DNA from 3 places in the Rhodoferax sp. GW822-FHT04A08 genome. Region 1 is predicted to be linked to each of the others. Evidence: predicted binding sites of a transcription regulator. Region 1 holds the regulator's gene; each other region holds the start of a gene.

Region 1 (10,058 bases):
GTGGGTATGCTGGTTGGCGTCATCATCGCCGCCCAACTGGCATGGCCCGAGCTCAATCTGGGGATCCCCTGGCTCACGTATGGGCGGCTGCGTCCGTTGCACACCAATGCGGTGATTTTCGCTTTTGGCGGTTGCGGTCTTTTCGCAACCTGCTACTACGTGGTGCAGCGCACTTGCCAGGTTCGTATCTTCAGCGACAAACTGGCCGCTTTCACTTTCTGGGGATGGCAACTGGTCATTCTGCTGGCCGCCATCTCTTTGCCGCTTGGTTACACCGCCGGCAAGGAATACGCCGAGCTGGAGTGGCCCATCGACATCCTGATCACCGTGGTCTGGGTGGCGTTTGCCGTAGTCTTCTTCGGCACGGTGGGTACCCGCAAGGTGCGCCATATCTACGTGGCCAACTGGTTCTACGGTGCCTTCATTCTGGCTGTGGCGATTCTGCACTTGGTCAACAGTGCGGAAATCCCGGTCGGCCCCATGAAGTCCTACTCGGCCTATGCCGGTGTGCAGGACGCCATGGTGCAATGGTGGTACGGCCACAATGCGGTGGGCTTCTTCCTGACAGCAGGCTTCCTGGGCATGATGTACTACTTCATTCCCAAGCAAGCTGGTCGTCCGGTCTACTCTTACCGTCTGTCCATCGTCCACTTCTGGGCGCTGATCTTCACGTACATGTGGGCGGGTCCTCACCACCTGCACTACACCGCTCTGCCTGACTGGACCCAGTCCGTCGGTATGGTGTTCTCTCTGATTCTGCTGGCTCCCAGCTGGGGCGGCATGATCAACGGCATCATGACTTTGTCCGGCGCATGGCACAAACTGCGTGACGACCCGATCCTGCGCTTCCTGATCGTGTCCCTGTCCTTCTACGGCATGTCGACCTTCGAAGGTCCGATGATGTCCATCAAGACCGTCAACGCCCTGAGCCACTACACCGACTGGACCGTGGGCCACGTGCACTCCGGTGCTCTGGGCTGGGTGGGTCTGGTGACCATGGGTTCCATGTACTACCTGATTCCGAAGCTGTTCGGTCAGAAGCAGATGTACAGCGCCAAGGCTGTTGAAGTGCACTTCTGGACTGCCACCATCGGTATCGTGATCTACATCGCTGCGATGTGGATTGCCGGTGTGATGCAAGGTCTGATGTGGCGTGCCATCAACCCCGACGGCACCCTGACCTACACCTTCGTGGAAGCTGTGAAGGCAACCTATCCCTTCTACGTTCTGCGTCTGCTGGGTGGTCTGCTGTACCTGACCGGTATGGTGATCATGCTGTGGAACACCCTGATGACTGCTACCAAGGGCCGCGCCGTGAGCGTTGAAGTGCCTACCGCTGTGGCTCACGCTTGAAGGAAATAGAAACATGTCCAATAACACTTCCGGCCTGTCTCACGAAAAGATCGAGACAAGCAACTTTTTGATGATCGTGCTGATCCTGATCGTTCTGCTGTTTGGTGGTCTTGTGGAAATTGTTCCCCTGTTCTTCCAGAAGTCGACGACAGAGCCGCTCAAGGGCGTTCAGCCCTACACCGCACTGCAACTGGCTGGCCGCGACATTTACACCCGTGAAGGTTGCTACAACTGCCACTCGCAGATGATTCGTCCCTTCCGCGCAGAAACCCTGCGCTACGGACACTACTCGGTGGCCGGCGAGTCGGTGTACGACCACCCCTTCCAATGGGGTAGCAAGCGCACTGGTCCTGACCTGGCCCGCGTGGGTGCCAAGTACAGCGATGAATGGCACCGCATTCACCTGACCAATCCGCGCGACGTGGTTCCTGAATCCAACATGCCAGCCTACCCCTGGCTGGCCAAGAACCTGGTAGATGCTGAAGTGATGCCAGCGCACATGGCTGGTTTGCGCAAGGTTGGTGTGCCTTATACCGATGAGCAAATTGCCAAGTCGGTTGAGGAAGTCAAGGGCAAGACCGAGCTGGAAGCCGTGATTGCCTATCTGCAGTCCCTGGGACTGGCGCTGCGCTGAAAACGCTGGAGACCGACATGGATTTTGATATCAACACCCTGCGTGCCTTGGCAACTCTGGTCAGCTTTGTCACGTTCATTGGAATTGTGTGGTGGGCTTGGTCCAAGCGTCGCTCCAACGACTTTTCTGAAGCAGCCAATTTGCCCTTTCAGCAAGACTGATCTACCCCAATAGGATTCATCATGAGTGACTTTGTAAGTAATTTTTGGTCCGTGTATGTGGCTGGCATTACTATTTTTTCCATAGCGGCCTGCGTGTTGCTGCTGTGGTTCAGTGGTAAAGCCAAGGCAATGACCTCCCACGACAACACCACCGGACACGTGTGGGACGGCGACCTGCGTGAAATGAACAACCCCCTGCCACGCTGGTGGGTGGGCCTGTTCGTCATCACCATCATCTTTGCAGCCGTGTACCTGTCTCTGTACCCCGGTCTGGGCAGCTCTCCTGGCAGCTCCGGCTGGACGTCGCATGGACAGTATGACGCCGAGGTTGCCAAGGGCAATGCTGAAGTGGCGCCTATCTACGCCAAGTTCATGGCCATGAAGGTGGAAGACGTTGCCAAGGATCCTCAGGCACATGCCATTGGTGAGCGTCTGTTCATGAACAACTGCTCGCAGTGCCATGGCTCCGATGCGCGTGGCGGCAAGGGCTTCCCCAACCTGACTGACAATGATTGGCTCCATGGTGGCACACCCGAGAAAATCGTGGAAACCATCACCAAGGGCCGTGTTGGCAACATGCCTTCGATGGCAGCCGCAGTGGGCACTTCTGACGACGTCAAGAATGTTGCCAACTATGTGCTGAGCCTGTCTGGCAGCCCGCACGACTCCGTGCGTGCCAACCTGGGCAAGGAAAAGTTCGGTGTGTGCGCTGCATGCCACGGCCCAGACGGTAAGGGTATGCAAGCGGTGGGCTCTGCCAACCTGACCGACAACATCTGGTTGCACGGTTTTGGTGAGCAGGCCATCATCAACATGATCACCAACGGCAAGACCAACATCATGCCCGCCCAGGAAAATAAGCTCAGTCCTGAGCAGATCCATGTTGTGGCTTCTTATGTCTGGGGTCTGTCCAACCTGGGCACTGCTCAGCAGTAAGTCGACTCAGTAGCAGCTTCTACCCTGGCAGTGTTTCGAGTCCTGACTCGAAGTCCTGCCGGGGTTTTCTCTTTCAAGTATTGAATGCAAGGAACCGATATGAGTCAGCTCGCCAATGCACCAGAAGCCCAACCATGGTGGAAGTTCGGTCACGTATGGATGGTTGTGGCAGGTCCTGCCATCGTTGTTGTGGCAAGTTTTATCACGCTGTATCTGGCCATCAGCCGACCAGATCCTGTAACGGATGAAAACTACTACCAGAAGGGACTGGAAATCAACAAGACGCTAGGTGGTACACCGTCCAGTGCCGCACCTGCGATGGCTGCAAGAAATCACGCAGCTACTGGCGTCCCCAAGCCCGTGGACGCCCCCTGAACGCTACTTAGCTGCAAACCTTCGGGTTGACGATTTCACGCAGCGCGTCCGTGTTCAGAATGCGGACGTGGCGTTGTTTGACCTCGACGATGTTTTCTTCGACGAACTTGGAGAAGGTGCGGCTGACCGTCTCCAGCTTGAGGCCCAGGTAGCTGCCAATTTCTTCACGCGTCATGCGCAGGACCAGCTCCGATTGAGAGAATCCGCGAGCGTGCAGACGCTGCACCAGGTTGAGCAGGAACGCCGCCAGGCGTTCTTCAGCGCGCATACTTCCGAGCAGAAGCATCACGCCATTTTCGCGCACGATTTCCCGGCTCAGAATTTTGTGCACGTGGCGCTGCAGTGCTGAAACCTCGCGCGACAGTTCCTCGATTTTCTCAAACGGCATGACGCACACTTCTGCGTCTTCCAGTGCTACGGCGTCGCAGGTGTGGTGCTCCTGGACGATGCCGTCCAGGCCAACAATTTCGCCTGCCATCTGAAAACCCGTCACTTGGTCGCGGCCATCTTCGGAGGCAACGCAGGTCTTGAAGAAACCTGTGCGGATCGCATACAGGCTGGTGAATCTCTCGCCATTGCGAAACAGTGTGGCGCCGCGCTTGACTTTGCGGCGACTGCCCACCACTTCGTCAATACGCTCCAATTCGGAAGGGGTCAGCCCCAAGGGCATACACAGTTCACGCAGATTGCAGTTGGAACAAGCGACCTTGATGCCGTGGGCACTCATTTCAACCACGTTGCCCGCCGGCCTGATGGAAATCGCGGGATGGGCTTCATCCGGTAGATATGCGTTCATGTGTTCTTCCTTATCTCACCTGATCCAAATCAATTATGAACCTAAATTTCGAAATGTCATGTATTCGAGACCTTGATTCACATCAAACTATCTGTTTGCATCTTCAGGCACATTGTCGGGGATATGTCCTGGAGTACCTATGAATTCTGTCGTATCCCCCGTCACCGAAGACTTGCTGCGCCAATACGACGTTTCCGGCCCGCGCTACACCTCGTATCCTACCGCCGACCGCTTCGTTGAGGCCTTCAATGCAGAAGATTATTCTCAGGCACTGACACAACGCCGCAGCGGGCCTGCTGCTTTGGCGTTGCCGCTTTCGCTTTACATACATATCCCATTCTGCGAGTCGCTGTGCTATTACTGCGCATGCAACAAGATCATCACCAAGCACCACGAAAAGGCTGCCGAATACCTGACCTACCTGGAAAAAGAGGTGGCTTTGCATACCCAGTTGATTGGAACTGCACAGTCCGTAAGTCAGTTGCACCTGGGCGGAGGCAGCCCCACCTTTCTGAGCGACGATGAGCTTCGCGCCGTCATGGCGATGCTCAAGCGCAATTTCACCTTTGTCCCCGGTGGGGAATATTCCATTGAAATAGATCCCCGCACCATCGATGCCAAGCGGCTGGATACCCTGGCCGAGCTGGGCTTCAACCGCCTGAGCTTCGGCGTGCAGGATTTTGACCCTGCGGTCCAGAAGGCCGTGCACCGTGTGCAGCCAGCCGAGCAGGTCTTCTCCTTGGTGGCAGATGCGCGCAGCCGTGGGTTTGAATCCATCAATGTAGATCTCATCTACGGCCTGCCCAAGCAAAGCCCTGAGTCGATTGAGCGGACCATTGCCCAGATCATCGAGCTGCGTCCGGATCGCATCGCTTTGTACGCCTACGCCCATCTGCCGGAACGCTTCAAACCGCAGCGCCGCATCAACATTGCCGAGATACCGAGCGGCGGCTCCAAGATTTCCATGCTGTCGCGTTCCATGGCCGCACTGATGGAGGCCGGCTACGTCTATGTGGGCATGGACCATTTCGCCTTGCCGGACGACGCGCTGGCCGTGGCTAAGCGCCAGGGACGTTTGCATCGCAACTTCCAGGGCTACAGCACGCAGCCCGATTGCGATCTGATCGCCCTGGGTGTATCGAGCATTGGGCGAATCGGCGCTACCTACAGCCAGAATGCCAAGACGCTGGAAGAGTATTACGACGCCCTGGACCAGCGGCGCTTTCCCATTGTTCGCGGGTTGGCCTTGACCCGGGACGATCTGGTGCGTCGAGCCGTCATCATGGCGCTTATGTGCCAGGGGCAGGTTCAATATGAATCGATTGAGCTGGCCTACCTGATCGAGTTCAACAGCTACTTTGCCAAGGAGTTGGAAGTCCTGCGTACGCTGGTGGACCAAGGTTTGGTGGTGCTGGAGGAAAGTGCGATCCAGGTCACCGCCAAGGGCTGGTTCTTCGTGCGTGCCGTGGCCATGGTGTTTGACCGCTACCTGCAAACTGACCGTACCCGCGCCAAGTTCTCCAAGATCATTTAGCATCGAAGAATGCAATTTTCCTTGGGCGCCACGGCGCTGTTGATGGGGCTTGCCGGCGGCCCCCATTGCGTCGCCATGTGTGGCGCCGCCTGCGCCGGCATTGGTCAGGCGGCCGGAGCCCGCAAGAACCCGGCAATATTGAGCTTTCAACTCGGGCGCATCGTGGGTTACTCCGCTTTGGGTGCCTTGGCTGCCGCCAGCATGCAGGGGCTGGGCTGGATGACCATCCAATCCGCGGCTCTGCGACCGGTCTGGAGCATGTTCCATGTGGCCGCCATGTTGCTTGGACTGGTGCTGCTGATCCGCGCCCAACAACCCATCTGGCTGGAGTCTGCTGGGCGGCGCATCTGGGCGCGCGCCAAGGCTTTGGGCGCCGGAGCGGGCGGTGCACCGCTGCTGCTGGGAACGTTGTGGGCCTTGTTGCCTTGCGGGTTGCTGTATTCCGCCTTGCTGGTTGCCGCCATGGCTGGCGGTCCGTTGGATGGCGCTCTGGTCATGGCGCTGTTTGCATTGGGTACCAGTGTCACCATGACTGCCGCACCTTGGCTCTGGCTCAAGCTGCGTGGCAGCGGTCGAATGGGGGGCAGCAGTGGTGCTTGGGGCGTTCGGTTGGCTGGATTGGCTTTGGCGGTCAGTTCCGGTTGGGCCTTGTGGATGGGCCTGATGCATAACACGGCGCCCTGGTGCGTCAACCCCTGATCGCCGGTGCCGAGCCCTTAGCCGAGGCCGGAAATGCCAGCCATGGTCTAATTTAGCCCCTTGGCACCACCCCCATTTTTCTGGTTTTGAATTGAAAACCGCCTATTCCCCTCATCGTCTCAGCGTTGCCCCCATGCTCGACTGGACGGACAAGCATTGCCGCTACTTTCACCGGCTCATGACCCGCCACGCCCGCCTGTACACCGAGATGGTGACCACCGGCGCCTTGCTGCATGGCGATGTGCCGCGCCATCTGGACTACAACGCGGAAGAGCATTCTGTCGCCTTGCAACTGGGGGGCAGCGATGCCGCAGATTTGGCAGCTTGCGCCAAATTGGGCGAGCAGTGGGGCTATGACGAAATCAATCTGAATTGCGGCTGCCCATCGGAGCGGGTGCAGCGCGGTGCATTTGGTGCCTGTCTGATGAACGAAGCCAGTCTGGTGGCCGATTGCGTCAAGGCCATGCAAGACGTGGTGGACGTGCCGGTGACCGTCAAGCACCGCATCGGCATCGATCGCACGGAGAGCTATGACTTTGTGCGGGACTTTGTGGGTACGCTTTCTGACGCCGGTTGCAAGGTGTTCATCGTGCATGCCCGCAACGCCTGGCTCAAGGGCTTGTCCCCGAAGGAAAACCGGGAGGTTCCGCCTTTGCGTTACGACGTGGTGTACCAACTCAAGAAAGACTTCCCGGCGCTCACCATTTCCATCAATGGCGGCATCCAGACCGACGCACAGGTTGCAGAGCAACTGTTGCATGTGGACGGCGTCATGCTGGGCCGTGAGGCCTATCACAACCCCTGGTGGCTCGCGAGTTGGGACCACGCCTTTTTTGGTGATCCACAATCCGGCTTGACGCGGGAAGAGGTCGAAGAACACATGGTGGCCTACATGGAGCGCGAAGCCGCGCAACATGGCACCTCCTGGTACAGCATCGCCCGCCACATGCTGGGCCTGCGCCACGGCTTACCCGGTGCTCGCAAATGGCGGCAGGTCTGGAGTGACCATCGCCACAAGGGTCTGTCTGCGCGGGAAGTTCTGAAAATTACCCGGCAGGGCGTGCGCGCTGACCTGACGGAAGATGCTGCCGCTTAGCTACATAAGCGACAGCATTTGAATTTGTCGGTGCCCCGCGAGTAGCATGGCGCGAAGATCGCAGCCCAGGTGGAAGGCCTGGGCGTGGGTTGGCTGCCGTTGGAAAAAGTGCGCCAACTTTTAAAGAAGGGCACGCCGGTGGCGCGGCCTACAGAAGACCCGCGCGAACCGAATCTGCTGTTTGTCGGCTGGCATTCGCATCGTGCCGGGCCCAGCCTTGAAAAAAACATTGTGGCGCCAACAGTCCTATCCTGATGCTGAACCGGATTTACCTGAGCTTGATGACAACCTTGCCCTTTGCGCGGCCTGCCTCGACGTAGGCCACGGCGGCATTGGTTTCTGCGAAAGGGAACAACCGATCCACAACCGGGCGTATGGCCCCAGCCTCGATGATTCGGGTGATCTCCCGCAGTTGGCTTCCGTTTGCCTTCATGAAGAGGAACGCGTAGTCAATCCCGAGGCTCTTCGCTTTGCGCCGGACGCCCGAACTCAGCATCCGCAAGACCAATCGGACGAACCCGGGGGCTTTGATTTCCTGGCCGAATGCGGGATCAGGTGGCCCGGATATGGAGATGAGTTTTCCACCGGGCTTGAGCACACGCAGAGACTTCAGCAGCGTCTTGTTGTCCTGACTGTGCAGCACCACGTCGTAGTCACGCAGGGCATCCTCAAAGTCTTGAGTCTTGTAATCGACCGCGACGTCTGCGCCCAGACCCTTGACGAGGGCGACATTGCCCGTGCTCGTCGTGGTCGCAACCGTGGCGCCCAGATGCTTGGCCAACTGGATGGCAAAAGTCCCCACGCCACCTGAGCCTGCCTGGATAAAGACCTTCTGCCCCTTCTTTAGCTTGGCTTTTTCCACCAGTGCCTGCCAGGCCGTCAGACCCACCAGGGGGATGGAAGCGGCTTCCTCCATCGTCAGGCCCTTGGGTTTCAACGCCAGGGACGTCTCTTTGACGGGCACAAATTCCGCAAACGTGCCGATCCGAAAATCATCCGTCCGCGCATACACTTCGTCGCCCAATTTGAACTGTTGCACGTGCGGACCGACCTGCACGACCACTCCTGCCACGTCGTGGCCAAGGACCAGCGGCAGGCGATAGGGCAGGATGAGCTTGAACTCACCGCTCTTGATCTTGCTGTCCAACAGATTCACACCAGCGGCATGTACCTCAACCAGGACCTCGTCATCGCGCAGCTCCGGTATTGGCAAATCCGCCAGGCGCAACGCCCCCTTTTTTCCATAGCGATCAACGGCGAATGCTTTCATGGTGTTTGCCCCGCATGTGCGACGTCGAGCCGCAAATCTTTCCGAATTCCGGCATCCACCATGCCCGCAGGTGCAAATCTGCGCAGCAGCCGCAAGCGGCTTGCAAGCCCGCCTGCGGTGTAGCGGAGCTTCGGGTGAGCAGCATTGGCTGCTTTCAGCACTACCTCGGCCACGACACCCGGAAGATCCGCCGTGGCCATCACTTCCTTCACGCGCTCGCTCACGGCGGCGCGAACTTCGCTGTATGCGTCGAGCTTGGCATCGGGTTCCAGAAAGTTCGCATCGAAGGGCGTCTTGGTGTACGCAGGCTCGATCACCGAGACCCGGATGCCCCGCGTGCGCAGCTCATGGTCCAGCGACTCGGAATAGCCTTCGATCGCATGCTTTGTTGCGGCATACAGTGCGCCGTAAGGCATTGGCAGAAAACCCAGGACCGAGCCGATGTTGATGATGCGTCCCGCGCCCTGCGCGCGCATATGCGGCAGCACAGCGCGCGTCATCCGCACGATCCCGAAAAAATTCGTGTCAAAAATTGACTTGGTTTGCGCAATAGAGCTTTCCTCTGCGCCCGCAGGCGCAACTCCGAAGCCCGCGTTGTTGACGAGCAAATCGATGCGTCCCTCTCGCTGTATCAGCGTCTGCACGGCGGCATCGACGGACTCATCGCTGGTCACGTCGAGCGACAGCATCTCGAACGTCTTCCCGGCAACTTTGCCGCCGCGGCGGCTCGTGCCATAAACCGTGTAGCCAGCCTTCGCCAACAGCTCTGCAGTAGCCTGACCGATGCCCGACGAGGCACCCGTTACGAGGGCAACCTTGCCCCCATTCCTTTGGTCGTTGCTGTTTGTATTCATCACGTTTCTCCTTCAATGGTGGGTGGAATTAGCAGTTTCGTATGATAATCATCATATTTAAAATCGAACGAATAGGCAGGACGTATGAGCGACATTCAAAAGTGGGTTTAGTGAGCGGTGTGGGTCAGATGCTTGCGTGAGGCGTCAAGCAGGCTTTCAGCCAGATCCGGCTCATCGACTGCGCGCGCCAACAGCAGGGCGCCGACCATGGTGGAGATCGTGACAAGGGCTCGTTCGTGGGCGCCAGGCTGCCCCCAGTCTGGCGACTGGCGGGCGAGCAGGTCAACCATTTCCTTGATATGCCGCGTTGCGACCCTGCGCACTTCGGGCACCTGACGCGCCGTTTCAGA
Region 2 (10,058 bases), on a different contig from region 1:
GGCATCTTGCATATCCAGGAGGGTGACCTGGAAGATGCCGAATACTGGTACGACAAGGCGGGCCGACATTTCCGCAGCCGCGGAACACTGGAGGAAGAGTTAGAGCGCTTAAGTGCTGCGATCAAACTCGCGGGGAGAGGTCAGTCGCGGTTGACTGCAGTTGGTCGTGAAGAGCTGATCACTTCTCAAGTGGACTTTACAGAATGCAGCCACTCACTGCCGATACGATTCAACTGTCTTCTGGACCACAACATCCGTCTGGCTGGATGTCTGTGTTGCTCTACAGGGATTCGCCAAACCCGAATCGAAAGCGGCTTATTTGCTATCTGTCTCCGAAGGCGCCGGAGAGTTAGTGCCCTTCACTTTGCGAACCACTTTTTTTAATGCACGGTCGGTTGCCGCAGCTCCTCGCTCAACTCCATTGGCAACTGCATGTGCACCACGCTCAACCCCATGAACGGCCGCCGTCGCTCCGTGCTTAATTGCCTTCTTGACCTTCACAACCTTAGACGGTGGAGATTCCACTGCGGGCGCCGTAGTCTCTTCTGCAATGGCCGAGACGCCGAAGCATATAGTCAAGCTTAAGAGCACAATTTTGATTTGTATTGGGTTTTTCATTTGAAGAATTATGTGCTTGTTCATCACTCACTGCTTCACTCCATACTGCATCAGTATTTCAGCCCCGGGTGACATAGCTCAGGGGTGACGATCTAGGTGTAGAGCACTGTTAACGAAATCAAATGCTAACGGGGGGTGTTCTAAGAGGGCCTCGTTTGCGAATACTATTTGGTGCGGTAGGTGTCTGTCACCATCACGTTCTGTTACAAGATACTGGTATTGTGCCGCGGCCATAGGAATGTCGTTCTTTCCCCGGTGAAGCTGCTTGTATGCAGCCAACGTGTGTTGCTAAAAAGGCCTAGCTCCGACCGCCTGCTCATCATTCGCGTCAATGAAGGAATACGCCATTTCTTGAGGACGGAGCATGCCCATGTTTGTGAACCGCATGCGCTCTTCACAGCGGTGAACTGCCGGTCTCGGGCAGCACCGTCAATCCATCTCTCGAGCACTTTGAGTTTGGTCACTGGAAGGATTTGCTGTGGAGAAGGCTGGCTTAGGACATTCCATCCTGCGCAATGAACTGTTCACGTGCTGTGACTTAAGTAGTTGGGTACGTAATTGCGTCGAGAGGTCAAAGATGTCGTTCAAGCCGTGCGAATGATGTGGTCTCCTGTTCAGGCAAGTGCCGCAGGTTTCAGACCAATCCCGCTGCTCTCCGTCCTCTGGCCTGAAAGCGCTCCGATGGCGGTGAAATCTTCACAAATAGGAAGTTGATCCGGACGATCGAGACAACATGCGATGATGGAATGCCTTCGAGTAATCTTTGACTAAGATGGCCGGTACTCAATGAACAAAAGATTGCATTCGTTAAACGCTGTGGTCGACAACACCTTGAAGCTCAGTCACGAATCTCCAGTGCCCGGTTGATGCTCAATGCCGCCAAAGTGCCAAGTGCACCCGTCAAAAGATAGACCCCCACGTAAGCCAAGCCAAAGTGTGCAGACAGCCCCAGCACCACCAACGGCGCGAACCCAGCGCCAGCTAGCCATGCAAGGTCGGACGTCAGGGCAGCACCGGTATAGCGGTACTTGGTCGCAAAATTGGCGGCGACAGCGCCCGACGCCTGGCCATAGGACAGTCCTAGCAGCGCAAATCCCAGCAGAATGAACAGGCGCTGGCCATTCCAGCCATCGGCCAGTAAATTGGGCGCCAACAGGCTGAACAGCGCAATCAGCAGTGCCAAAGCACCCAGCGTGCGGCGCCGGCCGAAGCGGTCGGAAATCAGGCCCGAGGCCACAATGCCCACGATGGCGAGAACCGCACCCACCATCTGAGTCGCCAAAATATCGTCGGCCGATTGCAAGGAATAGAGGGTGATCCACGACAGGGGGAAAACGGTGACCAGATGGAACAGCGCATAGCTGGCCAGCGCTGCCAAGGCACCGATGACCACGTTGCGACCTTGTGTGCGCACCACTTCCACAACCCCGGCGGGCTCCAGCTCATGCGCGTCCAGCAACCGGGCGTACTCCGGAGTGGATACCAGGCGCAAGCGGGCAAACAAGGCAACCACGTTGATGGCAAAGGCTACATAGAAGGGATAGCGCCAGCCCCAGTCTGTGAAGTCCACCGCGTTGATTTCAGCAAGCAGGTAGGAAAACAGCCCGGCAGCCAGAATGAAGCCGACGGGTGCGCCCAGTTGGCCCAGCATGGCGTACCAGCCGCGCTTGTGCGGTGGCGCATTCAATGCCAGCAGCGAGGGTAGGCCATCCCATGATCCGCCCAACGCAATGCCCTGGCCGATGCGAAACAGTGCCAGCAGCATGACTGAGAGCGAACCCCATTCCGCAAAGGTAGGCAAAAAGGCAATGCCTGCCGTAGACGCGCCCATTAGAAAGAGGGCGGCAGTCAGCTTGCTTTCCCGGCCAAACCGGCGCTGCAGCGCCATGAAGGTCACGGTGCCCAGGGGTCGCGCCACAAACGCCAGCGCAAACAGCATGAAAGCATGCAGCATGCCATCCAGCCGAGTCTCCATCGGGAAAAACACGGATGGAAAAACTAGTACTGAGGCTATTCCATAGACAAAAAAATCAAAATATTCCGATGTTCTGCCGATGATCACGCCTATTGCGATTTCGCTTGGTGCAATGTGCGGTGCCTGTGGGGCAACGTCAGTGTGCGTGCTTTCATTGAAATGGGTGTTCGCGGTAGCAGTCATCATGGTTTGTCTCCGTTCTTTTGACCCAGGTTGGTTCTTCACCGTACCGAGCCAGCTCTACTTTTGACCTAGGACAATATGTCCAATCGCCAAATGGTCTAGCTGCGGCTAGATTAGCCGCTTTCACCCTCGGTGCCCCCCTAGGTTTTCCCCATGACTTATCTCAAGCGTCTATACGGACCGCTTTTTCTATTGTTCTGTGCTGGTTTGGCCGGTTGCAACACGGTTGTGATGAATCCTTCGGGTGACATCGCGTCCCAGCAGGCCCACCTGATTGTTGTATCCACGCTACTGATGCTGTTGATCATCGTGCCGGTGATCGTTCTGACCCTGCTGTTTGCCTGGCGCTACCGCCAAAGCAACAAGAACGCAACCTACACACCCGAATGGGATCACTCCACCTCCCTGGAGCTGGTGATCTGGGGTGCTCCGCTGTTGATCATCATTGCACTGGGGCTGCTGACCTGGATTAGCACCCACACCCTGGACCCCTACCGCCCCCTGCAGCGCCTGGACGCCGAGCGGCCCATTTCGCCCGGCACCTCGGTGCTGACGGTGGAAGTGGTGGCGCTGGACTGGAAGTGGCTGTTCATCTACCCCGAGCTGGGCATTGCCAGCGTGAACGAGCTGGTGGCTCCGGTGGATGTGCCCATCCGCTTCAAGATAACGGCGTCCACGGTGATGAACTCTTTCTACATTCCCGCCCTGGCGGGGCAGATCTATGCCATGCCCGGCATGGAGACCAAGCTGCACGCCGTGATCAACAAGCCGGGGGTGTACGACGGCTTCTCTGCCAACTACAGCGGTGCGGGCTTCTCGGGCATGCACTTCAAGTTCCAGGGTATGGCTGCTGCGGACTTTGAGCAGTGGGTCCAGCAGACCCGCTCGGGATCCGCAACGCTGGGCCGTGAAGACTACCTGCGGCTGCAGCAGCCCAGCATCAATGCGCCGGTGCAGCACTTTGCCAAGGTGGCGCCCAAGCTGTTCGACACCGTGGTGGACCGCTGTGTGGAGCCCGGCAAGATGTGCATGAGCCAGATGATGGCCGTGGACGCCCGTGGCGGTATGGGCGTGAACACGTTTGATGTGGGCAACACCCAGCCCTTGCTTTCGCCCGGCAGGCGTTATGTGCTGGCCGAGGCCTGCACCCCCAAGGACAGCCTGGCCTTCAATGGCCCCAGCGATAACGCATCCCCCAACGGCACCCGTAACTGAACCATGTCTGCACAATTCGACTTAACCAACAACCTGCTGGGCCGCCTGAGCCTGGAGGCCATTCCGTACCACGAGCCGATTCTGGTCGGCACGTTCATTTTTGCCGCGCTGGGCGGACTTGGCGTATTTGCAGCGGTGACCTACTTCAAGCTCTGGGGCACCTTCTGGCGCAACTGGGTGACCAGCATCGACCACAAGCGCATCGGTGTGATGTACATCGTGATGGCCATCATCATGCTGCTGCGCGGCTTTGCCGACGCGCTGATGATGCGCGGCCAACAGGCCCTCTCCTTTGGTGACAACGCAGGCTTTCTGCCACCCCACCATTACGACCAGGTGTTTACCGCACACGGCGTGATCATGATCTTCTTCGTGGCCATGCCCTTGGTCACCGGCTTCATGAACTACGTGGTGCCGCTGCAGATTGGCGCCCGCGACGTGGCTTTCCCGTTCCTGAACAACTTCAGCTTCTGGATGACCGCCAGCGGTGCTGTGCTGGTGATGCTGTCGCTGTTTGTGGGTGAGTTTGCACGCACCGGCTGGCTGGCTTATCCACCCTTGTCGGGTATCCTGCAGAGCCCGGATGTGGGGGTGGACTACTACATCTGGTCCTTGCAAATTGCCGGGGTGGGGACGACGCTGTCGGGCATCAACCTGATTGCCACCATCCTCAAGATGCGCGCGCCGGGCATGACCATGATGAAAATGCCCGTGTTCACTTGGACGTCCCTGTGCACCAACGTGCTGATCGTTGCGGCCTTCCCGGTGCTGACCGCCGTGCTGGTGCTGCTGTCGCTGGACCGTTACGTTGGCACCAACTTCTTCACGAACGACCTGGGCGGCAACGCCATGATGTACGTGAACCTGATCTGGATCTGGGGCCACCCCGAGGTCTACATCCTGGTGCTGCCGGTGTTCGGCATCTTTTCTGAAGTGGTTTCCACCTTCAGCCGCAAGCGCCTGTTTGGCTATGCCTCCATGGTCTACGCCACGGTGGTGATCACCATCCTGTCGTACCTGGTGTGGCTGCACCACTTCTTCACCATGGGTTCGGGTGCGAGCGTGAATTCGTTCTTCGGCATCACCACCATGATCATCTCCATCCCCACCGGGGCCAAGATTTTCAACTGGCTGTTCACCATGTACCGTGGCCGCATCCAGTTTGAGGTGCCCATGCTGTGGACCATCGGCTTCATGATCACCTTCGTGATCGGCGGCATGACCGGCGTGCTGCTGGCTGTGCCTCCCGCCGACTTTGTCCTGCACAACAGCCTGTTCCTGATTGCCCACTTCCACAACGTGATCATTGGCGGCGTGGTGTTTGGCGCATTTGCCGGCATCAACTACTGGTACCCCAAGGTGTTTGGCTACAAGCTGGATTCCTTCTGGGGCAAGTGCTCGTTCTGGTTCTGGTTCGTGGGCTTCTACTTTGCCTTCATGCCCCTGTATGTGCTGGGCCTGATGGGCGTGACGCGCCGCCTGAGCCACTTTGAAGACCCGTCCCTGCAGATCTGGTTCCAGGTGGCCGCGTTCGGCGCGGTGCTGATTGCCTTGGGCATTGGCTGCTTCCTGATCCAGCTGGTAGTGAGCTTCCTGCGCCGTGAGCAACTGCGCGACCTGACTGGCGACCCGTGGGGTGGGCGCACGTTGGAGTGGTCCACTTCTTCGCCCCCACCTGACTACAACTTTGCCTTTACCCCCATCGTGTACGACAACGATGCCTGGTACGACATGAAGCAGCGCGGCCACCAGCGCCCCACCAGCGGCTTCAAGCCCATCCACATGCCCAAGAACACGGCGGCTGGCGTGGTGATTGCAGGCTTGTGCACGGTCCTTGGTTTTGCCGTGATCTGGCAAATGTGGCTGATCGCCATCGTGTCGTTTGCCGCAGTGGTGGTGAGCTCCATCGTGCATACCTTCAACTACCAGCGCGACTTCCACATTCCTGCCGACCAGGTAACCCGTACCGAAGACGCGCGTACCCAGGCCCTCGCGGCTCTGGTGTGAACGGCGCAGGAGAACGACCCCCATGACCGCATCCACTACCCTCCACCCCGCCGGCGCCACGCCGCGTTTCTACGACGATGGCAGCCACCATCCGCAGCAAGGCACCTTGCTGGGCTTCTGGCTCTATCTGATGAGCGACTGTCTGCTGTTCGCCGTGCTGTTTGCGGCCTATGCCGTGCTGGGTCGCAGCTATGCCGCCGGCCCGTCTGGTGCCGACCTGTTTGACCTGCCCGTGGTGGCCACCAACACCGCGCTGTTGCTGTTCTCATCCATTACCTACGGCATGACCATGATTGCCATGCAGCATGGCAAGAAGCAACATGTGCTGATCTGGCTGGCCATTACCGGCCTGTTCGGCCTGGGCTTTCTGACGCTGGAGCTCAATGAGTTTGCGCACCTGATTCACGAAGGTGCGGGCCCGCAGCGCAGCGCCTTCCTGTCGTCTTTCTTCACGCTGGTGGGTACCCACGGTTTGCACGTCACCTTCGGCACGATCTGGCTGGTGACGCTGATGGTGCAAGTCGGCAAGGGCGGCCTCACTGCCGCCAACAAGCGCCGCCTGACCTGCCTGTCCATGTTCTGGCACTTTCTGGATGTGGTCTGGATCGGCGTGTTTACTTTTGTCTATCTGATGGGAACCCTGCCATGAGCCAACATTCTCACGACGAACACCACGATGACGGGCATCACGAAGACGACGGCTACCACGCCACGGTCAAGGGCTATGTCCAGGGCTTCTTGCTGTCGGTGGTCCTGACGGCTATTCCCTTCTGGCTGGTCATGGCCAAGGTACTGCCCACACCGGGCATCACGGCCGCGGTGATTTTGTTCCTGGCGGCAGTGCAGATCGTGGTGCATATGGTGTATTTCCTGCACATGAACGCCAAGGTGGAAGGCGGCTGGTCTCTGCTGGCGCTGATCTTTACCGGTGCGGTGCTGGCCATCATGCTCTCGGGTTCGATCTGGGTGATGTACCACCTCAACACCAACATGATGCCCACTCCGCATTCGATGCAAGAACTGCCCTGAGGCATGACGCTGTCGCCGTGATACCGCCCAAGCGCCCGCGCCGTTCCGTTTGGAAACGGGTGCTGCTGTGCTTCGCCGCAGTCTTGGTCATGGGGCTGCTGGCGCTGGGCACTTGGCAACTGCAGCGACGCACCTGGAAGCTCGCGCTCATGGAGCGCGTCGCCCAGCGGGTTCAGGCCGCTGCGGTGCCCGCACCCGGGCTGGCACTGTGGCCGCACATCGATGCGGCCGGTTATGAGTACCTGCATGTGAGCGCCCAAGGAGTCTGGGAGGCAGACAAGTCCTCCTGGGTGCAAGCCGCAACCGGACTCGGCAGCGGCTACTGGCTGATCGTGCCCTTGCGCGGGGAAGATGGAAACCGTGTACTGGTCAACCGTGGCTTCGTCCCGCCCGAGGCCCGCAGCGCGATGGAGCGCCAACTGGCGCAGACACCGCAACCAGCGGAGCCGATGCGCATCAGCGGCTTGCTGCGCCTGAGTGAGCCGGGCGGGGGCTTTTTGCGACACAACGATGCAGCGGCCAAGCGCTGGTATTCGCGGGACGTGCAAGCCATTGCCGCCGCCTATGCACTCCCGGGCGTGGCTCCCTACTTCATAGATGCCGATGCCGAGCCCGACACGCCGACGATTCCCGGAGCAAAGCCCCAGTGGCCCGCAGGTGGAATGACGGTGCTGGTCTTTCACAACAACCATCTGGTCTATGCTCTGACCTGGTACAGCCTGGCGGCGTTGTTGGCATGGGCCACCTGGTGGGTGGCGCGTGATGCGCGTCGAGGGCGTCATCCAGAGGAATTGCCCGACGTGAACCAGGACGAGTCGCATGCAGATGGCCGCTGAGCGCGAGCGCACAGCAGGCATACCTTTGCCGCAATGGGATGCAGCGGGGCACAAGAACATGCATCAGCTGATCCAGTTGCGCTGGATCGCCATTGCCGGGCAGATCATCACCATTGCCGTGGTGACCTTGGGGTTTGGCGTTGCACTGCCTTTGCCGACCATGGTGCAGACGCTGGCCGTGCTGATTGCCTTCAACATTGGCAGCCACCTGCGCTGGCAAGAGATACCCCAGGTAGCCGACCGCGAACTGTTCATCGCACTGCTGGTCGATGTGGCCGTGTTGACGGTGCAGCTCTACCTCAGCGGCGGCACCACCAACCCGTTTGCATCACTCTACCTTCTGCAAGTGATTCTGGGAGCCATGCTGCTCAAGGCGCGCTGGACCTGGATGCTGGTCGCTATCACCACCCTGTGCTTTGCCGCCCTGGCGGTGCTGTCGCAGCCATTGCGTCTGCCACTGGACCATGACCTGGGTTTGAGCAGTCACTACGTGCAGGGCATGATGTTGTGCTTCGTGCTGAACGCCACACTGCTGGTGGTCTCCATCACCCGCATCAACCGCAATGTGCGCGAGCGTGACAAGTACCTGGCCCAGTTGCGGCAAAGCGCTGCAGAGCACGATCACATTGTGCGCCTGGGCCTGCTGGCTTCGGGTGCCGCACATGAGCTGGGTACGCCCCTGGCCACGCTGGATGTCATCCTGGGTGATTGGCAATACATGCCCGAGTTGCAAGGCAACGCTGAATTGCGCAACGAGATGGTGGAGATGCAAGCGCAGGTGCGCCGCTGCAAGCGGATCGTGAGCGACATCCTGCAGTCGGCAGGTGAACCGCGCGGCGAGTCTTCGGCCAAGACCACGGTGGCTGACTTTCTGAACCACATTGTCACGGACTGGCGCAACAGCCGCGCAGTGGCAGCTTTTGACTACACGCTGCGGGGTGACGTTGAACTCGCCATCGTGGGTGACTCGACCATTCAGCAAATGATTTGCAATGTGTTGGATAACGCACTGGAGGCCTCGCCGCTGTGGTTTGCCATGGAAGCCGAGTGCGTTGATGGGCAGTTGACCATAACCGTCACAGACCACGGGCCGGGTTTCCCGCCGCAGATGCTGGCGCAGTTGGGCAGACCGTACCAGTCCAGCAAGGGGCGCCCCGGCAGCGGGCTGGGGTTGTATTTGTCGGTCAATGTGGCCAGAACGTTGGGCGGTAGCCTGACGGCCCAAAACCGTGCAGAAGGTGGTGCCTCAGTGCAGGTGAGCTTGCCTTTGTTGCCTCTTACAATCGCGCCCCATGCAAGCCCCTAGCAACGAACGCCAACTGCTCATCGTCGAAGACGATGCGGCCTTTGCACGCGCGCTGGGCCGATCCTTCGGGCGGCGCGGCTATACCGTGCTGAGTGCAACCAGTCTGGACGAAGTCCATGCACTGCTGTTGGAGCACAAGCCGGGTTATGCGGTGGTAGACCTCAAGCTCAATGGCGCGGCTTCGGGCCTGGCGTGTGTGCAAGCCTTGCATCGCCACTACGCAAACATGCAGATCGTGGTGCTGACCGGATTCGCCAGCATTGCCACTGCCGTCGAAGCAATCAAACTGGGTGCCTGCCACTATCTGGCCAAACCCTCCAATACCGACGACATAGAAGCCGCGTTCGTGAGCAAGGAAGGCAGCGTGGGCGTGGAACTCACCCAACGCTCCACCTCCATCAAAACCCTGGAGTGGGAGCGTATCCATGAGGTGCTGGCCGAAACGGGATTCAATATTTCCGAGACCGCACGGCGCCTGGGAATGCACCGCAGGACCTTGGCGAGAAAGTTGGAAAAACATAGGGTTACCTAGGGACGCTCGCTGATTCGGCCGGCGTTCCGCGCAATTGCCGATTTCCAGTACAGGTGCGATTGCAACACTTAAGCAGTCGTGCGTGAACTTCTACAACTGGTCGACGCCTGAGATAGAGGCGCGTGATCTACGGACAACAAAGCCGACGTTGAAGTCAGCCTTTGAGGCTGCAGTTAATGGTAGGGGCCTCCAAAGTGCCCACTGCCACCTTGGCATACTTCAAATTCATCGCATCGATGCATCCGTTCGCCATACAGTGGTAGCGTGTTGACCGCCGGGACTTATGGTCAATTAGTGATCGTCAATATTGATAGACTGTGTCAACGGTCACGAATCATCTGCGCACGGGAAAATGTA
Region 3 (10,058 bases), 310 kb from region 1:
AGCCCAGCGCCTGGGCTATGCCGAGGCTGACCCCACGTTCGACATTGAAGGCATCGATGCCGCGCACAAGGCCACCATCATGTCGGCCATCGCGTTTGGTATTCCGGTGCAGTTTGACAAAGCTTATGTGGAGGGCATTACCAAGCTCTCTTCGCAGGACATCAAATACGCCGAACAACTGGGCTATCGCATCAAGTTGCTGGGCATAGCCAAGCGCCGCGCCGACGGTATTGAATTGCGTGTACACCCCAGTCTGGTTCCTGCCAAACGCCTGATCGCCAATGTGGAAGGCGCCATGAACGCCGTGGTGGTGCAGGGCGATGCAGTCGGTACCACGCTGTACTACGGCAAGGGTGCGGGTTCGGAGCCCACCGCGAGCGCCGTGATTGCTGATCTGGTGGACATCACACGCCTGCATACGGCCGATTCCGCGCATCGCGTGCCCCACCTGGCATTCCAACCGAATGCCATGAGCGACACGCCCATATTGCCCATGACCGAAGTGGTGACGAGTTACTACCTGCGCCTGCGCGTGGCCGATCAGGCCGGCGTGCTGGCCAAGGTGACCGGCATTCTGGCCGACTCCGGCATCAGCATTGACGCGGTGCTGCAGCGTGAGGCCGACGAAGTGGGGGGGGCGGACGCCACCCAGACCGATCTCATCATCCTCACACACGATTGCCAGGAGGCGCAGATGAACACTGCATTGGCCCGCATGCAGGCGCTGCCCACCGTGCTGGAGCCCATTACCCGCATTCGTAAGGAAGAGTTGGCATGAAATACCTCAGCACGCGCGCTCCGGCTTCGTCTACCGAGCGCAAGCGCTTTTGTGAAATCCTGCTGGAAGGCCTGGCGCCGGACGGTGGCCTGTACATGCCGGAACAGTATCCCCAAGTCAGCGACGCAACGCTCAGCCGTTGGCGTACCGTGTACCACAAGCAGGGATATGCAGAGCTGGCATTCGAAGTGCTGTCGCTGTACATCGACGACATCCCCGCTGCCGACTTGCGAGCCCTGTGCGCAAAGACCTACACCGCAGAAGTGTTTGGTACTGGCGAAATCGTGCCGTTGCGGCACGTGGAAGAAGGGCTCTGGATCGAGGCATTATCCAATGGCCCCACGCTGGCCTTCAAGGACATGGCCATGCAGTTGCTGGGCAACCTGTTCGAGTACGAACTGGCACGCCGTGGTGCGGAGCTCAACATCCTGGGCGCCACCAGCGGTGACACCGGCAGTGCCGCTGAATACGCCATGCGTGGCAAGAAGGGCGTGCGCGTCTTCATGACCAGCCCGCACGGACGCATGAGCCCGTTCCAGCAGGCGCAGATGTTCAGTCTGCAGGACGCCAACATCTACAACATCGCCATTGAAGGCGTGTTCGACGATTGCCAGGACATCGTCAAGGCGGTCAGCAACGACCTGGAGTTCAAGCGCAAGTACAAGATCGGCACCGTCAACTCCATCAACTGGGCGCGCTTGCTGGCGCAGGTGGTGTACTACTTTGCTGGCTACATCCAGGCTACCGAGAGCAACAGCGAGCGGGTTTCTTTCAGCGTGCCCAGCGGCAATTTCGGCAACGTCTGCGCCGGCCATGTGGCCCGCATGATGGGCCTGCCCATAGCCAAGCTGGTGGTCGCCACGAATGAGAACGACGTGCTCGACGAATTCTTCCGCACCGGGGTTTACCGCGTGCGGGGCAGCGCCGATACCTTCGAGACTTCCAGCCCCTCCATGGATATTTCCAAGGCCAGCAACTTCGAGCGCTTTGTGTTCGACCTGCTGGGGCGCGATGGGTCACGTATCAAGTCTTTGTTTGGCGACGCCGTCAACAGCCAGGGGCGTTTTGATCTGAGTGCGGATCCGCGTTTCGCAGAAGCCGCCACCCGTTTTGGTTTTGTCAGCGGCCGGAGCACGCATGCGGATCGGCTGCAAACCATCCGCGCAACGTGGGAGCAGCACGGTTTCATGATCGACCCCCATACCGCGGATGCACTCAAGGTGGCGCTGGAAAATCGCGCTACGTCCAAGACCATGGTGGTTCTGGAAACGGCATTGCCGATCAAGTTCTCATCCACGATTGTGGAAGCGCTGGGCCGCGAGCCGCAACGCCCTGCAGGCTTTGAAGGCATAGAGGCGCTGCCCAAGCGCGTGCAGGTCATGTCGGCCGACGCCAATGCGGTGAAGGCTCTGATCGCCCGCGAGTGTGGCTACTGATACGCAGGACAAGATGGCTACCGTGCAGCGTGTGCCATTGAAGTCACTAGACGAGGCGCTGGCGCAATTGCTGGCCTCGGTGACACCGATTACCCAGACCGAACGGGTCGCAACGCTGGAGGCCGATGGCCGCGTGCTGGCGCAGGATGTGGTGTCATCCCTCCATGTGCCCCCGCAGGACAACAGCTCCATGGACGGCTATGCGGTGCGGTGCCAGGACATTGCTGTGGCTGGAGTGGTGTTGCCGGTGTCCCAGCGCATCCCGGCAGGGGCCGCTGGATCGCCCTTGCAACCCGGGACCGTGGCACGCATATTTACGGGCGCTCCTGTGCCATTGAGCGCTGATTCCATCGTCATGCAGGAAGATTGCGCGGCAGTTGAGGGCATCGAAGGTTCGCCAGCGCAAGTGCAGGTGAATGCGATCCCAAAGGTGGGGCAGTGGATTCGGCGAGCGGGTGAAGACGTGACCCGTGGCGCCGTGGTTCTAGCCAAGGGACAGCGCCTGGGACCGGCGGCGCAGGGCATGGCCGCCAGCGTGGGCATGGACAGTCTTGCCGTGGTGCGCAAGCCGCGTGTGGCGCTGTTTTCCACGGGCGATGAACTGGTCATGCCTGGCGCGGTAGCGCCACAGGACATGAGGCCTGGTGCCATCTACAACTCCAACCGGTTTTTCCTGAGCAGCCTGCTGCGGCGTATGGGTTGCGAGGTGACGGACTTTGGCATCGTGCCTGACACATTGGAGGCAACCGTAGGCACTTTGCGCGAGGCCAGTGCCTCCCATGACTTGGTGCTGACCAGCGGTGGCGTGTCCACTGGAGAAGAGGACCACATCAAACCCGCGGTGCTGCAACTGGGTAGCCTGGATCTGATGCAGATCGCCATGAAGCCCGGCAAGCCATTTGCCCACGGAAGGGTGGCGCAAGCGCACTTTATCGGGCTGCCCGGCAATCCGGTGTCCAGCTTTGTGACGTTCCTGCTGCTGGTGCGGCCCTTTCTGCTACGTCTACAAGGGGTTGAGAGCGTGGCCCCCACGGTGGAACTGGTTCGGGCCGAATTCGACTGGCCACGTGCCGACAAACGCCGCGAATTCCTGCGTGTGCGGCGCAGTGCCCAAGGCAGTCTGGAATTGTTTCCCAACCAGAGTTCCGGCGTGCTGACCTCTGCGGTGTGGGGTGACGGCTTGCTGGACAACCCCGGCGCAAACGTTATTCAGAAAGGTGATGTGGTGCGTTTCCTGCCTTTTTCGGACCTGCTTGCATGAAGATCACTGTGCGCTATTTCGCCTCCATTCGAGAGGCTCTGGGTACCGGTGCTGAAGCGTGGGAGACGCAGGCTGACACGCTGGCACTGCTGCGCGACGAGCTGATTGCGCGCCCCGGTGCCTTTGCAGAAGTGCTTGCGCGCGGGCGTGCGGTGCGCATGGCGCTCAACCAGGTCATGAGCAGCGAATCCGCAGCCCTCAGCGAAGGCTGCGAAGTGGCCTTTTTCCCGCCCGTCACGGGCGGTTAAGCGGTCGCGAACTGCTTTTCCAATAACTCCATGGCAAAGGCCTGTCGGGCCGGCAACATGGGTTCGCGCAGGCTGTTGTCAATCAACCCCATTTGCGCCAGCGCACTCTTGATGCACGCCGGGTTGGGTTCGGCAAACAATGCGGAAACCAGCGGCACCAAGGGCTTCCAGTGCGCCCGTGCCTCTGCCAGGTCACCGCTACTGATCAGACGGATCACGGCCGCAAAATCCTCCGTGCGCACATGGCTGCTGGCGGCAATGGCACCGCGCCCACCGGCTGCCACCGTGCTGAAAATCTGGTGGTCCTCACCGGCCAGCACTTGCAGCTGGCCATCCGCAATCAGCTGCTGCGTCTTGGCGGCGCTGCCACCGCAGTCCTTGATACCCTGGATATTGGGATGTAGGGCCAAGTGTTGCAGCGTCTGTACGGACATCTCCACGCCTGTGCGGTAGGGAATGTCGTAGATCAGCACGGGCTGGCTGGCGGCGCTGGCAATGGTCTCAAACCAATGCAGCAGCCCATCCTGTGAGGGGCGGATGTAGTGGGGCGCTGCCACCAGCAGACCATGGAGTGGGTAGTCCGCCGCCTTGCGCACAAAGGCCAAGGCATCCTGCAGGTTGTAGCCGGAGTAGCCCAGAATGGCGGGGAGCCCATCGGCATGTTCCAGGACCGTCTCCAGCACCTCCCGTTGCTCCTGCTTGCTGAGCGCTGCCGCCTCACCCGTGCTGCCGCAGACCACATAGCCGGCAATACCTGTCTGGCGGTAGTGGGCCAGCAGCCGCTTGAGCGCCACATGGTCCACCGCCCGGGTATCGGCGGTGAAGGGGGTTATCAAAGGAATCCACAGGCCGGAAAAATCGGCTGTGGAGGGCGAGACTGTTTGCGCTGTCGGCATACCTTGTCCAATCAAAAAATGACCGCAAAAGCCGCCTGCAAAAAAGCGCTGAATCCGGGACCGGGCCCATACGGGCAACTGGTTTGGTTCCATCGCTCATCTGAGGACGGAACCAAAGCTCCGGTCAGATGAGCTTGGTCTTCTTGGATTTGCTGACGCAGGTGTTTCCGCACGCAACCGTCTGGATGGTGCGGGAGGCGGGAAGAACACATGCGAACAACATGGACTGAAGTGTAGCAGTGCAACCAACGGTGCCTGATGCCAAAATGCCGCCATGACACATGCACGCGTATCCATCCAGACCCAGGACTTTGATTTGTCGGAAGAAGTGGCGCGCCTGCGCGCTCTGGACAAGCGGGTCGGGGCGGTGTGCAGTTTTGTGGGCACGGTCAGGGATCGCAATGGTGATGCCGATCCATCGGTGCAGTCCATGGAGCTGGAGCATTACCCTGGGATGACGGAGAAATCGATCGAAGCCATGATCGACGAGGCGCACAAGCGTTTTGACATCTTCGGCGCACGGGTAGTGCACCGGGTCGGGCTGCTGCAGCCTCTGGATCAGATTGTTCTGGTGGCGGTCACCTCGGCGCACCGGGGCGAGAGCTTCAAGGCCTGTGAGTTCCTGATGGATTACCTGAAGACGCAGGCGCCGTTCTGGAAGAAGGAAACCACGCCCGACGGGGCCCATTGGGTGGATGCACGGGTCAGTGATGACGCGGCTTTGTTGCGTTGGGGGATCAGTGGGGGCAACGCGGCGTAGTTGCCTGGCTTTTGGTGGGTTGATGCGGGGTAGCGTAGGCCCCTCATGTGTCCCCTTGGGCCGCAAAATCGGGGCCTACGCTACCCCCGCATCAACCTGTCGGCGTCGTTGGTCCAGGCACGAAGGCACAACCCGCGCAAAAAACAGTTCTTTGACGCAAATCAGCCTTTGGCAGACCTAAGTGCCCCAACGCACTTGAAAAGCAAGCCGCTAGCCCCCAAGCTGTGAAGCAACCGACCTAACCGTCAAAGGAATTCACATGCGTACCGACAAACTCACGACTAAATTTCAGGAAGCCCTGGGTGATGCCCAGTCTCTGGCATTGGGCAATGACCATGCCTATATCGAACCCGTCCACGTGCTGGTGGCCATGCTGCGGCAGCAGGACGGCCCCAAGGCACTTTTGCAACGTGCAGGCGTCAATGTCAACAACCTGCTGGCAGCAGCTGAAGCCGCTGTCAAGAAGCTGCCCACAGTGCAGGGTCAAGAACAGGTGCAGGTGGGGCGTGACACTGTTACTTTGCTGCAGGCAGCTGAGAAGGAGTCCATCAAGCGGGGCGATCAGTTCGTTGCCAGCGAACTGTTTCTGCTGGCCATGGCCGACCACAAGGGGGATTTCGGCAACTTGGCACGCGCCAATGGCCTGACCCGCAAGAGCCTGGAAGCCGCCATTGATGCCGTGCGTGGTGGCCAGAACGTGGACAGCGCCGATGCAGAAGACCAACGCGAGTCGCTCAAGAAGTACTGCATCGACCTGACTGAACGCGCCCGTCAGGGCAAGCTGGACCCGGTGATCGGTCGCGATGACGAGATCCGCCGTGCCATCCAGGTGCTGCAGCGCCGTACCAAGAACAACCCGGTTCTGATTGGTGAGCCCGGCGTGGGCAAGACCGCCATCGTGGAAGGCCTGGCACAGCGTATCGTGGCCGGCGAAGTGCCGGACTCTCTGAAGGGCAAGCGCGTGCTGTCGCTGGACATGGCATCCCTGCTGGCGGGTGCCAAGTTCCGCGGTGAGTTTGAAGAGCGGTTGAAGAACGTACTCAAGGATCTGGCCAAGGATGGCGGCCAGACCATTGTGTTCATTGACGAACTGCACACCATGGTGGGCGCTGGCAAGGCTGAGGGCGCCATGGACGCGGGCAACATGCTCAAGCCCGCGCTGGCCCGCGGCGAGTTGCACTGCGTGGGTGCCACCACGCTGGACGAATACCGCAAATACATCGAGAAGGACGCTGCGCTGGAGCGCCGCTTCCAGAAAATCCTGGTGGGTGAACCCACGGTCGAGGCCACCATCGCCATCTTGCGTGGCCTCAAGGAGCGCTACGAGGTGCACCATGGAGTGGACATCACCGACCCGGCCATCGTGGCCGCCGCCGAGCTGTCCAATCGCTATATCACCGACCGTTTCCTGCCGGACAAGGCCATCGACCTGATCGACGAGGCAGCCTCCAAGATCAAGATCGAGCTGGACTCCAAGCCCGAGGTCATGGACAAGCTGGACCGTCGACTGATCCAGTTGCAGATCGAACGCGAAGCCGTGAAGAAGGAAAAGGACGAAGCGTCAATCCAGCGCCTCAAGCTGATCGATGAAGAGATCAAGAGCCTGCAAAAGGAAATCGCCGATCTGGAGGAAATCTGGAAGGCAGAGAAAGCCACGGCACAAGGCAGCGCCAATGTGCGGGAAGAAATTGACAAGCTGCGCCAGCAGATCGAAGCACTGACCCGCAAGGGCGATCTGGCCAAGGTGGCCGAGTTGCAATACGGCAAGCTTCCCGAGCTGGAAAAACGCCTGAAAGAAGCGCAGGAAAACGAATCCGGCAAGGCCAGAGCCAAAGGCAAGGAAGGCACCGGACCGCAATTGCTGCGTACCCAGGTGGGCGCCGAGGAAATTGCCGAGGTGGTGAGCCGTGCCACGGGCATTCCCGTTTCCAAGATGATGCAGGGCGAGAAGGACAAACTGCTGCAGATGGAAGACAAGCTGCACCAGCGCGTGGTGGGGCAGGAAGAGGCCATCTCGGCCATTGCCAACGCCATCCGCCGTTCGCGCTCGGGTCTGTCCGACCCGAACCGCCCCACCGGCTCTTTCCTGTTTCTGGGCCCCACCGGTGTGGGCAAGACCGAACTGTGCAAGGCGCTGGCGGGCTTCCTGTTTGACAGCGAAGACCATCTGATCCGCATCGACATGAGCGAGTTCATGGAGAAACACTCGGTCGCACGCTTGATCGGTGCGCCTCCGGGCTACGTGGGTTACGAAGAGGGCGGCTACCTGACGGAAGCCGTGCGTCGCAAACCCTATGCAGTGCTGCTGCTCGACGAAGTGGAGAAGGCCCATCCAGACGTGTTCAACGTGCTGTTGCAAGTGCTCGACGATGGCCGTCTGACCGATGGCCAGGGCCGTACCGTGGACTTCAAGAACACCATCATCGTGATGACCAGCAACATCGGCTCGCATCTGATCCAGAGCATGGTGGGCCAGGACAGCGAAGACATCAAGGAGGCAGTGACCGGCGAGCTGAAGAACCACTTCCGTCCCGAGTTCCTCAACCGCATTGATGAGACCGTGGTGTTCCATGCGCTGGATGCGCAGCACATCGCGTCGATCGCCAAGATCCAGTTGCAGGTGCTGATGGCACGTCTGTCCAAGATGGACCTGACGCTGGAAGTGTCGGACGCCGCTGTGGCCGAGCTGGCTAAGGTGGGTTTCGATCCGGTGTTCGGGGCTCGACCATTGAAGCGGGCTATCCAGCAGCGCATCGAGAACCCGCTGTCCAAGCTGCTGCTGGAAGGCCGCTTTGCGCCCAAGGCAACGATCAGCGTGGGGGTCGACCCGATTCAGTCACCGGGCCAGTTCAGCTTCAGCTGACGCCTGAACCGGTAGGGCGAGTCACTGTCCTGGCGGTGACTTAGCGGCGGACAGGGGAATGCGTGGGCGTCTAAGATGCGCGCATGACCTCTGCATCCGCCGCTTCCCTTTCCACTGCCGCGCCTCTGCGTCAGGACGCCACTGTCATCGGCCTGGTCGGTCTGGCGCACGCCAGCTCGCACTTCAGCCATCTGATCCTGCCGCTGATGTTTCCGGTCTTCATGAAAGAGTTCGGCCTCAACTTCTCGCAGGTCGGGTTGTTGATGACCGTGTTTTTCGTTGTCTCCGGTGTTGGCCAGGCCTGTGCCGGTTTTGTGGTGGACCGGCTGGGCGCCAGGCCACTGCTGTTTGCCGCGATGGTGATCTTTGTTCTCACCTGTCTGGCTGCGTCCATGGTCAACGGCTACGCCGGCTTGATTGCCGTTGCCACGCTGGCCGGTGCGGGCAATGCGACTTTCCATCCGGTGGACTTCACCATCCTGAACCAGCGGGTGTCGCAGCCGCGCCTGGGATATGCCTTCAGCGCCCATGGCCTTACCGGCAATCTGGGCTGGGCAGCCGCGCCCGTCTTCATGGCTGGCATCACGGCTGGATTCGGCTGGCGCAACGCCTACGTGGCGGCGGCGCTGATGTATGTGCTGATTCTGATTCTGCTCGTTCTGCAGCGCGACAAACTTAGCACCCAGGTGGTGCACAAGCCGCATGTGGCCGACCCGTCGGTCAAGACCGAACATGCCATGGCCTTCATGAAGCTGCCGGTGGTGTGGTGGTGTTTCGCCTTCTTCCTGCTCTCCACCATGACCCTGGCCGTTGTGCAGGGTTTTGCCGTGTCCATTCTCAAGGCCATGTACGGCGTTGATTTTGAGGCCGCCACCATGACCATTACTGCCTACATGTTGGCCGGTGCTGTGGGTGTCTTTGTGGGAGGCTTTGTGGCGGCGCGCAACGTCAACAGTGACCGTGTCGTTGCCTTGTGCATGGCCGTCGGGGCCATACTTCTGGCCTTGTGCGGCACCGGTTGGCTGGGCTCCCAGGCTGCCATGGTGATATTGGCGTCAACCGGTTTTGCCATCGGCATTGGCAACCCGTCGCGCGACATGATGATCAAGAAGGCAACGCCCAAAGGTGCGACGGGGCGCGTGTATGGCCTGGTCTATTCCGGCCTGGACACCGGATTCGCAATCTCACCGTTGCTCTTTGGCGCACTGATGGACCATGGTCACTACGGCGCCACATTGCTGGGGGCCGCTGTGGTTTTAATGCTCAGTGTGGTGGTGGCGCTGGGCGTGGGTCAACGCACGCAGCATTGAAAAAGCGCTCGCCTCAGAGCTTTTCCAGCAGCCCCTGCAGTCGCCATTGCAGGGGGTTGAGTCCCATGACCAGCAGGCAGGCCAGCAGGATGAGCGCACCACCCATGGCCATGGCAAGGCCGGTGGGCTCGCTCAGCAGCAGCACCGCCCACAGCACGCCAAAGCCGGTGCTCATGAAGGTGGAGCTGAGTGCTGCCATGGGAGGTACGTGGCGCATGATGCGCATGTACATCCAATAGGCCAGGCCGGAAGTCACGATACCGGTCACTGCCACTGCGGCCAGTGCGTGCCACTCAAAGTGGGCGCGGGGAAGGTCGTAGACCGCGCCAGGCACCATCAGCAGCACCGCAGTCGCATGCATGCCAGCAGTGATCTGCAGCGGCTCCATACGGGCAATGGCTCTTTTCAGAAACGGTGTGGATATGCCGGAAATGGCGGCTCCGGCCATGCAGGTAATCGCCGCCACAACCAGAGGCAGCGTGGGCTCCACCGGTCCCAAACGAACC

The links. The regulator FNR, encoded in region 1, switches genes on or off when oxygen is low (the NO sensors DNR and NnrR bind a similar motif). The targets are predictions, from matches to a motif close to TTGATNNNNATCAA.
Region 2: the regulator FNR is predicted to act here: its motif matches at 2,840-2,853, upstream of cyoA (ubiquinol oxidase subunit II).
Region 3: the regulator FNR is predicted to act here: its motif matches at 5,531-5,544, upstream of clpB (ATP-dependent chaperone ClpB).

What each region holds. Positions count from the first base shown of each region.
Region 1 covers NZ_JBXAMW010000001.1:766,087-776,144, forward strand. The annotation lists gene ccoN (cytochrome-c oxidase, cbb3-type subunit I) at 1-1,353, shown strand, start outside; gene ccoO (cytochrome-c oxidase, cbb3-type subunit II) at 1,367-1,987, shown strand; gene AC1RMF_RS03590 (cbb3-type cytochrome oxidase subunit 3) at 2,005-2,148, shown strand; gene ccoP (cytochrome-c oxidase, cbb3-type subunit III) at 2,170-3,084, shown strand; gene AC1RMF_RS03600 (FixH family protein) at 3,184-3,459, shown strand; gene fnr (fumarate/nitrate reduction transcriptional regulator Fnr) at 3,467-4,186, opposite strand; gene hemN (oxygen-independent coproporphyrinogen III oxidase) at 4,395-5,789, shown strand; gene AC1RMF_RS03615 (sulfite exporter TauE/SafE family protein) at 5,799-6,488, shown strand; gene dusA (tRNA dihydrouridine(20/20a) synthase DusA) at 6,580-7,584, shown strand; gene AC1RMF_RS03625 (NADP-dependent oxidoreductase) at 7,853-8,854, opposite strand; gene AC1RMF_RS03630 (oxidoreductase) at 8,851-9,708, opposite strand; gene AC1RMF_RS03635 (TetR/AcrR family transcriptional regulator) at 9,816-10,058, opposite strand, start outside.
Region 2 covers NZ_JBXAMW010000007.1:148,130-158,187, forward strand. The annotation lists gene AC1RMF_RS15235 (hypothetical protein) at 1-384, shown strand, start outside; gene AC1RMF_RS15240 (MFS transporter) at 1,457-2,779, opposite strand; gene cyoA (ubiquinol oxidase subunit II) at 2,930-3,991, shown strand; gene cyoB (cytochrome o ubiquinol oxidase subunit I) at 3,995-5,998, shown strand; gene cyoC (cytochrome o ubiquinol oxidase subunit III) at 6,021-6,647, shown strand; gene cyoD (cytochrome o ubiquinol oxidase subunit IV) at 6,644-7,027, shown strand; gene AC1RMF_RS15265 (SURF1 family protein) at 7,087-7,863, shown strand; gene AC1RMF_RS15270 (ATP-binding protein) at 7,847-9,169, shown strand; gene AC1RMF_RS15275 (response regulator transcription factor) at 9,156-9,701, shown strand; gene AC1RMF_RS15280 (GntR family transcriptional regulator) at 10,036-10,058, opposite strand, start outside.
Region 3 covers NZ_JBXAMW010000001.1:456,594-466,651, forward strand. The annotation lists gene AC1RMF_RS02140 (homoserine dehydrogenase) at 1-778, shown strand, start outside; gene thrC (threonine synthase) at 775-2,214, shown strand; gene AC1RMF_RS02150 (molybdopterin molybdotransferase MoeA) at 2,228-3,475, shown strand; gene moaD (molybdopterin converting factor subunit 1) at 3,472-3,723, shown strand; gene dapA (4-hydroxy-tetrahydrodipicolinate synthase) at 3,720-4,619, opposite strand; gene AC1RMF_RS02165 (molybdenum cofactor biosynthesis protein MoaE) at 4,894-5,379, shown strand; gene clpB (ATP-dependent chaperone ClpB) at 5,639-8,242, shown strand; gene AC1RMF_RS02175 (MFS transporter) at 8,326-9,552, shown strand; gene AC1RMF_RS02180 (DMT family transporter) at 9,566-10,058, opposite strand, start outside.